Linked DNA regions of Azoarcus sp. CIB. The protein of the gene in region 1 binds, or shares a complex with, the protein of each later gene. Links are inferred from orthologs where the notes say so. Each region holds a gene or a part of one and is shown in the gene's direction. Other genes may lie near its edges. The genes, in order: sdhD, AzCIB_RS02210 and frdD.

The links.
Region 2: sdhD (region 1) and AzCIB_RS02210 share a complex: the UniProt entries of both Escherichia coli proteins name them as parts of the enzyme complex. The link is inferred for Azoarcus sp. CIB from one-to-one orthologs.
Region 3: sdhD (region 1) and frdD share a complex: the UniProt entries of both Escherichia coli proteins name them as parts of the enzyme complex. The link is inferred for Azoarcus sp. CIB from one-to-one orthologs.

Annotation. Positions count from the first base shown.
Region 1 is NZ_CP011072.1:2,090,281-2,093,367, reverse strand. Bases 2-2,936 are described here. They hold sdhD (succinate dehydrogenase, hydrophobic membrane anchor protein), read left to right. Parts: upstream 2-1,262; coding sequence 1,263-1,610; downstream 1,611-2,936. Other genes in these bases: sdhA (succinate dehydrogenase flavoprotein subunit), read left to right, coding at 1,613-2,936; sdhC (succinate dehydrogenase, cytochrome b556 subunit), read left to right, coding at 880-1,269; AzCIB_RS09245 (GntR family transcriptional regulator), read left to right, coding at 45-773. Outside these bases: more of sdhA, read left to right, coding at 2,937-3,087. UniProt on the Escherichia coli protein: Membrane-anchoring subunit of succinate dehydrogenase (SDH).
Region 2 is NZ_CP011072.1:536,161-539,312, forward strand. What follows is about bases 153-3,152. They hold AzCIB_RS02210 (fumarate reductase subunit C), read left to right. Parts: upstream 153-1,448; coding sequence 1,449-1,856; downstream 1,857-3,152. Other genes in these bases: frdA (fumarate reductase (quinol) flavoprotein subunit), read left to right, coding at 153-695; AzCIB_RS02205 (succinate dehydrogenase/fumarate reductase iron-sulfur subunit), read left to right, coding at 688-1,452; frdD (fumarate reductase subunit FrdD), read left to right, coding at 1,853-2,221; AzCIB_RS02220 (ethylbenzene dehydrogenase-related protein), read left to right, coding at 2,344-3,152. Outside these bases: more of frdA, read left to right, coding at 1-152. UniProt on the Escherichia coli protein: Two distinct, membrane-bound, FAD-containing enzymes are responsible for the catalysis of fumarate and succinate interconversion; fumarate reductase is used in anaerobic growth, and succinate dehydrogenase is used in aerobic growth.
Region 3 is NZ_CP011072.1:536,698-539,848, forward strand. What follows is about bases 1-2,999. They hold frdD (fumarate reductase subunit FrdD), read left to right. Parts: upstream 1-1,315; coding sequence 1,316-1,684; downstream 1,685-2,999. Other genes in these bases: frdA (fumarate reductase (quinol) flavoprotein subunit), read left to right, coding at 1-158; AzCIB_RS02205 (succinate dehydrogenase/fumarate reductase iron-sulfur subunit), read left to right, coding at 151-915; AzCIB_RS02210 (fumarate reductase subunit C), read left to right, coding at 912-1,319; AzCIB_RS02220 (ethylbenzene dehydrogenase-related protein), read left to right, coding at 1,807-2,999. In the rest of the region: more of AzCIB_RS02220, read left to right, coding at 3,000-3,108. UniProt on the Escherichia coli protein: Two distinct, membrane-bound, FAD-containing enzymes are responsible for the catalysis of fumarate and succinate interconversion; fumarate reductase is used in anaerobic growth, and succinate dehydrogenase is used in aerobic growth.

The DNA of each region.
Region 1 (3,087 bases):
GACCGATAATGGACGCTTCAAAAATTTTGTGATGAAATGCGCCCATGGCACAGGAATCCCCAACCTTCAGTCCGCTTTACCGGCAGATCAAAAGCCTGATTCTTCAGGCTCTTGAGTCGGGCGAATGGCGTCCCGGGCAGGTGATTCCGAGCGAGCAGGAGCTCGCCTCGCGATTCAGCGTTTCCCAAGGGACGGTTCGCAAGGCCATCGACGAGATGGCGGCCGAGAACCTTCTCGTGCGCAAGCAGGGCAAAGGCACCTTCGTCGCGTCGCATAACGATCCGCGCGCACTGTTCCGTTTCCTGCGTCTCGTTCCGATGGATGGCGATCTCGCCCATCCCCAGAGCGTGCCGATGGACTGCTGGCGCGCCAAGGCGGGGCAAGAGGCTTCGCGCATGCTCGGCATCGAGCAGGGCGAACCCATCATCATCGTGCGGCGCCTGCTCAGGTTTGCGCAAAAGCCCGTGGTGATCGACGAGATCTATCTGCCTGGCGAGATTTTCCAGGGCTTGACCCTCGAGGTGCTGCAGAGCTGGAACGGTTCGCTCTACAGCCTGTTCGAAACTCGCTTCGGGTTGCGCATGATTCGTGCGCAGGAGCGGATTCGCGCTGTCGCGGCCGACCGCTCGACGAGCGAGACGCTGCGCGTGCAGGAGGGGACGCCTCTTCTGTCGGTTGAGCGGGTGACGTACACCTATGGCGATAAGCCGGTTGAATGGCGGCGCGGTCTATATTCCACCGCCGAGCATTTCTATCTGAATGAACTGAATTGAGCGCGCGGAGCGGCGGAATGACTACGTTCCGCGTATATAATTCTCGCGCTTTGCAAGTTGGGAGAACCGCGTCGGGCAACCGTCGCCAAACTAGGGGTAAAACAATATGTCAGAAGCCATAGCGCGAAAGCAGCGGCCCAAATTCTTGGCCCTGCACGAAATCCGGCTCCCGTTGCCGGGTATCGTTTCCATTCTTCATCGGGTTAGCGGTGCGGGGCTGTTCCTGATGCTGCCGTTCCTCTTGTACCTGCTCGATCGCAGCCTCGCTTCGCCGGAGTCCTTTGCAGCGTACAAGAGCGTTGTCGGCAATCCTCTCGTCAAGATTCTCCTGCTGGGCTTGCTCTGGGCCTACGTGCATCACTTCTGCGCGGGCATTCGCTTCCTTCTGCTCGATCTTCACAAGGGCATCGACCTCCAGTCTGCCCGTAACAGCTCGCGCATCGTGCTGGTCGTCAGCATTGCGCTGACCGTGATCATTGGGGTGAAGCTATGGTAAATCGTATCGTCGTCGGTGCTCACTATGGCCTGCGCGACTGGATTGCGCAGCGCGCAACCGCGCTGTTCATGGTGATCTTCACCGTTCTGTTCGCAGCGGCTGCGCTCGGTCTGCCCGAGATGACCTACCAGACGTGGTCCGGCCTGTTCCGCAACGGCATCGTGCGGTTCTTCGCGTTCCTGTTTTTCCTGGCGCTCTTCTATCACGCCTGGATCGGGGTGCGTGACATCTTCATGGACTACATCAAGCCGGTCGGCGTGCGTCTGGCCCTGCATCTTGTAACGGTTTTCCTGCTCGTCGGCTACGCCGGGTGGGCAGCGCAGATTCTTTGGAGGCTGTAAGCGTGACTGTCGCTAAGCGTACTTTTGACGCAGTTATCGTTGGCGCCGGCGGTGCCGGTCTGCGTGCGGCCCTGCAACTTTCCGAGGCTGGTCTGAAGACCGCCGTGCTGACCAAGGTCTTTCCTACCCGGTCGCATACCGTCGCTGCCCAGGGTGGCGTTGCCGCATCGCTGGGCAACTCGACGGAAGACAACTGGCACTGGCACATGTACGACACCGTCAAGGGGTCGGACTGGCTGGGCGACCAGGATGCCATCGAATTCATGTGCCGCAAGGCCAACGAGGTGGTCGTCGAACTCGAACACTACGGCATGCCCTTCGATCGCACCGATAACGGCAAGATCTACCAACGTCCGTTCGGTGGTCATTCGCAGAACTACGGCCAGTCGCCCGTGTCGCGTTCCTGTGCAGCGGCGGACCGTACTGGTCACGCGATGCTGCACGCGCTTTACCAGCGCAACGTTCGCGCGAACACCCAGTTCTTCGTCGAGTGGATCGCGCTCGATCTGATTCGCGACCAGGACGGCGATGTCGTCGGTGTAACCGCGCTCGAGCTCGAAACCGGCGAAGTGTCGATCTTCCATGCGAAGGCGACTATTTTCGCGACCGGCGGCGCCGGGCGTATTTTCCATAGTTCGACCAACGCGTTCATCAATACCGGTGACGGCGTCGGTATGGCCGCTCGTGCGGGCATCCCGCTCGAGGATATGGAATTCTGGCAATTCCACCCGACCGGCGTTGCGGGCGCGGGAGTGCTGATCACCGAGGGCGTGCGTGGCGAAGGCGGTATCCTGCGTAATGCCGCCGGCGAGCGCTTCATGGAGCGCTACGCACCCAACCTGAAGGATCTGGCTTCGCGCGACGTCGTGTCCCGTTCGATGGTCACCGAAATCAATGAAGGCCGTGGTTGCGGTCCGGACAAGGATCACGTGCTGCTTGACATCACGCACCTGTCGCCCGAGACGATCATGAAGCGTCTGCCCGGCATCCGCGAGATCTCGATCCAGTTTGCCGGCGTCGATCCGATCAAGGCCCCGATCCCCGTCGTCCCGACCTGCCACTACCAGATGGGCGGCATCCCGACGAACTACAAGGGTCAGGTGGTCGTGCCGAAGGACGGCGAGCCGAATTCCCCGGTCGTCGGCTTCTACGCAGCCGGCGAATGTGCATGCGCCTCGGTGCATGGTGCGAACCGCCTCGGCACCAATTCGCTGCTCGACCTGCTCGTGTTCGGCAAGTCCGCCGGCGAATCCGTTGTCGACGACATCCAGAGCGGCAACCTGTCGCTGAAGCCTCTGCCGGCCGATGCCGCGGGCGCTTCGCTGGCGCGGATTTCCCGTCTCGAGAACCAGAGCGGCGGCGAGAGTGTCGCCGAAGTCGGAAACGCAATGCGCCGCACCATGCAGAAGCATGCCGGCGTGTTCCGCTTCGACAATCTGCTCAAGGAAGGCGTGACCGCAATTCTGGACGTCGCTGA
Region 2 (3,152 bases), 1.6 Mb from region 1 along the record:
CCGGCGAATGTTCGAGCGTGGGCATCCACGGCGCCAACCGCCTCGGCTCCAATTCGCTTGCGGAACTGTGCGTGTTCGGCAAGACGGCCGGCGTCGCGGCCGCCGCCTTCGCGCAGTCGATGGCGCACGGTCCCGCAGACGTGCTGCTGAAACAGGCCGCGGCGTCGCAGCAGCGCGCGCTCGACCTCGTGACCAACACATCCGGCACAGAGCGCATCGCCACTCTGCGCAAGGAGATGGCGCAGAGCATGGAGGACGGGTGCGGCATCTACCGCGAGGCGCGCAGCATGCAGGCGACCTGTGACAAGCTCGCCGAACTGCGCGAGCGCTATCGCAAGGTCAGGGTCGAGGACACGTCGAGCGTGTGGAACACCGAATGGCTGCTCGCGATCGAGCTCGGCTATCAGCTCGAAGTCGCACAGGCGATGGCGTGGTCCGCCCTCGAGCGCCGCGAGTCGCGCGGCGCGCATCAGCGTCTCGATGGCTATGGCGAGCGCGACGACGTCAATTTCCTCAGGCATTCGCTGGCGTTTCACACCGGCGCCGACGCGCCGCGCATCGGCTACGGCGACGTGAAGATCACCCGCTCTGCGCCGGGTACGCGCGCCTACGGCGCCGCCGGCGAGAAGGCCGAGAAGGCGGAACAGGAGCGGGCCGCACAGCCCGGTCCGGCAGGGGAGGCGCACCGTGGCTGATACGAGCGATACCGGCAAGCGCATCCGCATCGAAGTCCTGCGCTATCGCCCCGAGCAGGACGAGCAGCCCTTCCTGCAAGGCTACGACGTGCCCTTCACCGACGACATGTCGGTGCTGCAGGGCCTGCAGTACATCAAGGACTGGCTCGACGGCACGCTGAGCTTCCGCTGGTCGTGCCGCATGGCGATCTGCGGCAGCTGCGGGATGATGATAGATGGCGAGCCTCGCCTCGCGTGCAAGACCTTCCTGCGCGATTTTCCTGCCGGCAGCGTGCGCGTCGAGGCGCTCGCGCACTTCCCGATCGAGCGCGACCTCGTGATCCGGATGGACGATTTCCTCGCCAAGCTCGAAAGCATCAAGCCCTACATCATCCCGAAGGAAGCGCGAAGCCTCGCGCAAGGCGAGTACCTGCAGACGCCCGCCCAGCTCGATGTGTACGAGCAGTTCAGTTCCTGCATCAACTGCCTGCTGTGCTACGCCGCGTGTCCCCAGTACGGTTTGAATCCGGACTTCGTGGGGCCGGGCATCATGGCCCTGCTGCACCGCTACAACGCTGATTCGCGCGACGGCGGCGCAGCAGCGCGCATGGAAGTGGCCGGATCGGAAGCGGGGGTCTTCAACTGCACCGCGGTCGGCTACTGCTCCGAGGTGTGTCCGAAGCACGTCGATCCCGCCAACGCGGTCAACCAGAACAAGACGCGCGCGGCAGGGGACTATTTCCTGAGATTCATCACCCCGAAGGGAGGCGCGAAATGAGCACGTCCGATCCGCGCCGTCCCTACGTGCGCCCAATGGCCGGCTGGTGGCGCCGCAATCCCTTCTTCGTCGAATACATGGTGCATGAGGCGACCGCACTCTTCGTCGCAGCCTATGCCCTCGTGCTGCTGGTCGGGCTGCTGCGGCTCGCGCAGGGCGAAGCGGCATGGAACGGGTGGCTGGAGGCGCTGCGCAGCCCCGTGGCGCTCGTATTCCACGTCGCGCTGCTGGCCGCCTTCGCGTACCACTGCTGGACCTGGTTCCGCATCATGCCCAAGACCATGCCGCCCCTCGTCATCCGCGGCAAGCGCGTCGCCCCGGGCGTGATCACGGCCTGCGGCGTGGCAGCGACGGTGGTCTGCAGTCTCGTCGTGTTGATCGCGGCGTGGGGGGCGACGCGATGAAACCAATCACCAGACGCTCCAACGCGCCCGTCTTCTGGGGGCTTTTTGGTGCCGGCGGCATGCTTGCCGCGCTCTTCGGCCCGGTGCTCGTGTTCATCACCGGGATCGCGGTGCCGCTGGGCGTCATCCTTCCCACGGACGCGATGAGCTGGGCGCACATGCAGGCCTTCGCGCAGCATTGGGCAGGCAAGGGTCTGCTGTTCGTCGTGGTCGCGCTGTTCATGTGGCACGCCATGCACCGCATCCTCCACAGCCTGCACGACCTGGGTGTGCATGCGGGCACGGCGATGAAATTTGCATGCTACGGCCTTGCTCTGCTTGTAACCATGATTACGGCGTGGATATTGGTGGCAGTAGGATTCTGAATGGAACCTCCAATAAGAGAGGCTTGGTGCCGGTTTTCGCACTGCGCGGGCCGCATCCCGCTATTACATTGGATCCAATTCATCGGGTCTTCTTGTCATCTTGACAATCAGGGGAACACAAAATGAAAAAAACGGCATTGTTCGTGAGCCTGGCGCTTCTGGGCATCGGTGCGGCGCAGGCCGCCGACCCGGCAAAGATCAACTGGGGCAAGGTTCCTGCGGTGACCGTGCCGCTGTTCTTTCCCGGCCAGTCGTCCTACGAATGGCTGCGCAGTGACGCGCACGAAGGGGCCGTCAAGGAGGTCGTGCGCGGCGATTCCTGTACCTCGTGTCACGACGAGGAAGACGCCGAGAAGGACATCGGCGAGGAGATCGTCAAGGGCGGCCGCCTCGAGCCCCGCCCGGTCAAGGGCAAGTCCGGCTACAAGGCCCTGAAGGTGCAGGCCGCGTACGACGCGAAGAACGCCTACCTGCGATTCCAGTGGAAGACCGACAATGCCTATCCCGGCGCGGAGCACCAGTACCTGCGTTTCGACGGCAAGGAATGGAAGGTGTTCGGCTACCCGAAGCTCGACAAGCCGGTGCAGGACGGCCAGGAAATGGGCATCTATGAAGACCGCATGTCGGTCATGATCGACGACGGCAAGGTGCCGGGTTTCGCGAACCAGGGCTGCTGGCTCACCTGCCACGACGGCCAGCGCGACATGGCGAAGCAGTTCACCAAGGACGAGGTCGCCAATAACGCGTTGCTGCAGGCGATCAAGAAGCGCGACGTGCGCAAGTACCTGCCCGACACGCGCACCGACCCGTCCGACTGGAAGACCGGCAAGAGTGTCGAGGACATCGCCAAGATCAAGGCAGCCGGCGGCTTCGTCGACCTGATCCAGTGGCGTGCGCATCGCAGCAATCCGGTCGGCATGACCGACGACGG
Region 3 (3,151 bases), 1.6 Mb from region 1 along the record:
CCGGCGCCGACGCGCCGCGCATCGGCTACGGCGACGTGAAGATCACCCGCTCTGCGCCGGGTACGCGCGCCTACGGCGCCGCCGGCGAGAAGGCCGAGAAGGCGGAACAGGAGCGGGCCGCACAGCCCGGTCCGGCAGGGGAGGCGCACCGTGGCTGATACGAGCGATACCGGCAAGCGCATCCGCATCGAAGTCCTGCGCTATCGCCCCGAGCAGGACGAGCAGCCCTTCCTGCAAGGCTACGACGTGCCCTTCACCGACGACATGTCGGTGCTGCAGGGCCTGCAGTACATCAAGGACTGGCTCGACGGCACGCTGAGCTTCCGCTGGTCGTGCCGCATGGCGATCTGCGGCAGCTGCGGGATGATGATAGATGGCGAGCCTCGCCTCGCGTGCAAGACCTTCCTGCGCGATTTTCCTGCCGGCAGCGTGCGCGTCGAGGCGCTCGCGCACTTCCCGATCGAGCGCGACCTCGTGATCCGGATGGACGATTTCCTCGCCAAGCTCGAAAGCATCAAGCCCTACATCATCCCGAAGGAAGCGCGAAGCCTCGCGCAAGGCGAGTACCTGCAGACGCCCGCCCAGCTCGATGTGTACGAGCAGTTCAGTTCCTGCATCAACTGCCTGCTGTGCTACGCCGCGTGTCCCCAGTACGGTTTGAATCCGGACTTCGTGGGGCCGGGCATCATGGCCCTGCTGCACCGCTACAACGCTGATTCGCGCGACGGCGGCGCAGCAGCGCGCATGGAAGTGGCCGGATCGGAAGCGGGGGTCTTCAACTGCACCGCGGTCGGCTACTGCTCCGAGGTGTGTCCGAAGCACGTCGATCCCGCCAACGCGGTCAACCAGAACAAGACGCGCGCGGCAGGGGACTATTTCCTGAGATTCATCACCCCGAAGGGAGGCGCGAAATGAGCACGTCCGATCCGCGCCGTCCCTACGTGCGCCCAATGGCCGGCTGGTGGCGCCGCAATCCCTTCTTCGTCGAATACATGGTGCATGAGGCGACCGCACTCTTCGTCGCAGCCTATGCCCTCGTGCTGCTGGTCGGGCTGCTGCGGCTCGCGCAGGGCGAAGCGGCATGGAACGGGTGGCTGGAGGCGCTGCGCAGCCCCGTGGCGCTCGTATTCCACGTCGCGCTGCTGGCCGCCTTCGCGTACCACTGCTGGACCTGGTTCCGCATCATGCCCAAGACCATGCCGCCCCTCGTCATCCGCGGCAAGCGCGTCGCCCCGGGCGTGATCACGGCCTGCGGCGTGGCAGCGACGGTGGTCTGCAGTCTCGTCGTGTTGATCGCGGCGTGGGGGGCGACGCGATGAAACCAATCACCAGACGCTCCAACGCGCCCGTCTTCTGGGGGCTTTTTGGTGCCGGCGGCATGCTTGCCGCGCTCTTCGGCCCGGTGCTCGTGTTCATCACCGGGATCGCGGTGCCGCTGGGCGTCATCCTTCCCACGGACGCGATGAGCTGGGCGCACATGCAGGCCTTCGCGCAGCATTGGGCAGGCAAGGGTCTGCTGTTCGTCGTGGTCGCGCTGTTCATGTGGCACGCCATGCACCGCATCCTCCACAGCCTGCACGACCTGGGTGTGCATGCGGGCACGGCGATGAAATTTGCATGCTACGGCCTTGCTCTGCTTGTAACCATGATTACGGCGTGGATATTGGTGGCAGTAGGATTCTGAATGGAACCTCCAATAAGAGAGGCTTGGTGCCGGTTTTCGCACTGCGCGGGCCGCATCCCGCTATTACATTGGATCCAATTCATCGGGTCTTCTTGTCATCTTGACAATCAGGGGAACACAAAATGAAAAAAACGGCATTGTTCGTGAGCCTGGCGCTTCTGGGCATCGGTGCGGCGCAGGCCGCCGACCCGGCAAAGATCAACTGGGGCAAGGTTCCTGCGGTGACCGTGCCGCTGTTCTTTCCCGGCCAGTCGTCCTACGAATGGCTGCGCAGTGACGCGCACGAAGGGGCCGTCAAGGAGGTCGTGCGCGGCGATTCCTGTACCTCGTGTCACGACGAGGAAGACGCCGAGAAGGACATCGGCGAGGAGATCGTCAAGGGCGGCCGCCTCGAGCCCCGCCCGGTCAAGGGCAAGTCCGGCTACAAGGCCCTGAAGGTGCAGGCCGCGTACGACGCGAAGAACGCCTACCTGCGATTCCAGTGGAAGACCGACAATGCCTATCCCGGCGCGGAGCACCAGTACCTGCGTTTCGACGGCAAGGAATGGAAGGTGTTCGGCTACCCGAAGCTCGACAAGCCGGTGCAGGACGGCCAGGAAATGGGCATCTATGAAGACCGCATGTCGGTCATGATCGACGACGGCAAGGTGCCGGGTTTCGCGAACCAGGGCTGCTGGCTCACCTGCCACGACGGCCAGCGCGACATGGCGAAGCAGTTCACCAAGGACGAGGTCGCCAATAACGCGTTGCTGCAGGCGATCAAGAAGCGCGACGTGCGCAAGTACCTGCCCGACACGCGCACCGACCCGTCCGACTGGAAGACCGGCAAGAGTGTCGAGGACATCGCCAAGATCAAGGCAGCCGGCGGCTTCGTCGACCTGATCCAGTGGCGTGCGCATCGCAGCAATCCGGTCGGCATGACCGACGACGGCTACGTGCTGGAATTCCGCCTCAGCGATTCGGGTAAGGAAATGTTCGGCGGCAACGCGGATGCGAAGACGCATCAGCCGAAGTTCATGTGGGACGCCAGCAAGGTCGGCTACAAGTCGATCACCGTCGACCAGCTGCACAAGGGCGACCACTTCCTCATCCGTGAGCAGAACGCCGTGCCCTTCGATCCGAACGCCGGCTGGAAGGAAGGCGACATGATCCCGGACTACGTCGTCAGCCGCGCCGACGCCAAGGGGTCGGCCGCCGACAATAACGCCATCTCGAGCTGGAAGGACGGCGTGTGGACGGTGGTCATGGTCCGTCCGCTCGGTCTCGCCAATGACGACGACAAAGCCCTGAAGGCCGGAGGTGTATACAATGTCGGCTTCGCCGTGCATGATGACAACATCACCACGCGCGGCCACCAGGTGTCCTTCGTCAAGACGATCGGTTTCGGGGCGAAGGCCGACATCAAGGCCGTGAAGCTGCCGTAAGGCGGCCCCGGGCGCGGGGCCGGCAAGTCCGGAGTCCGCGTCG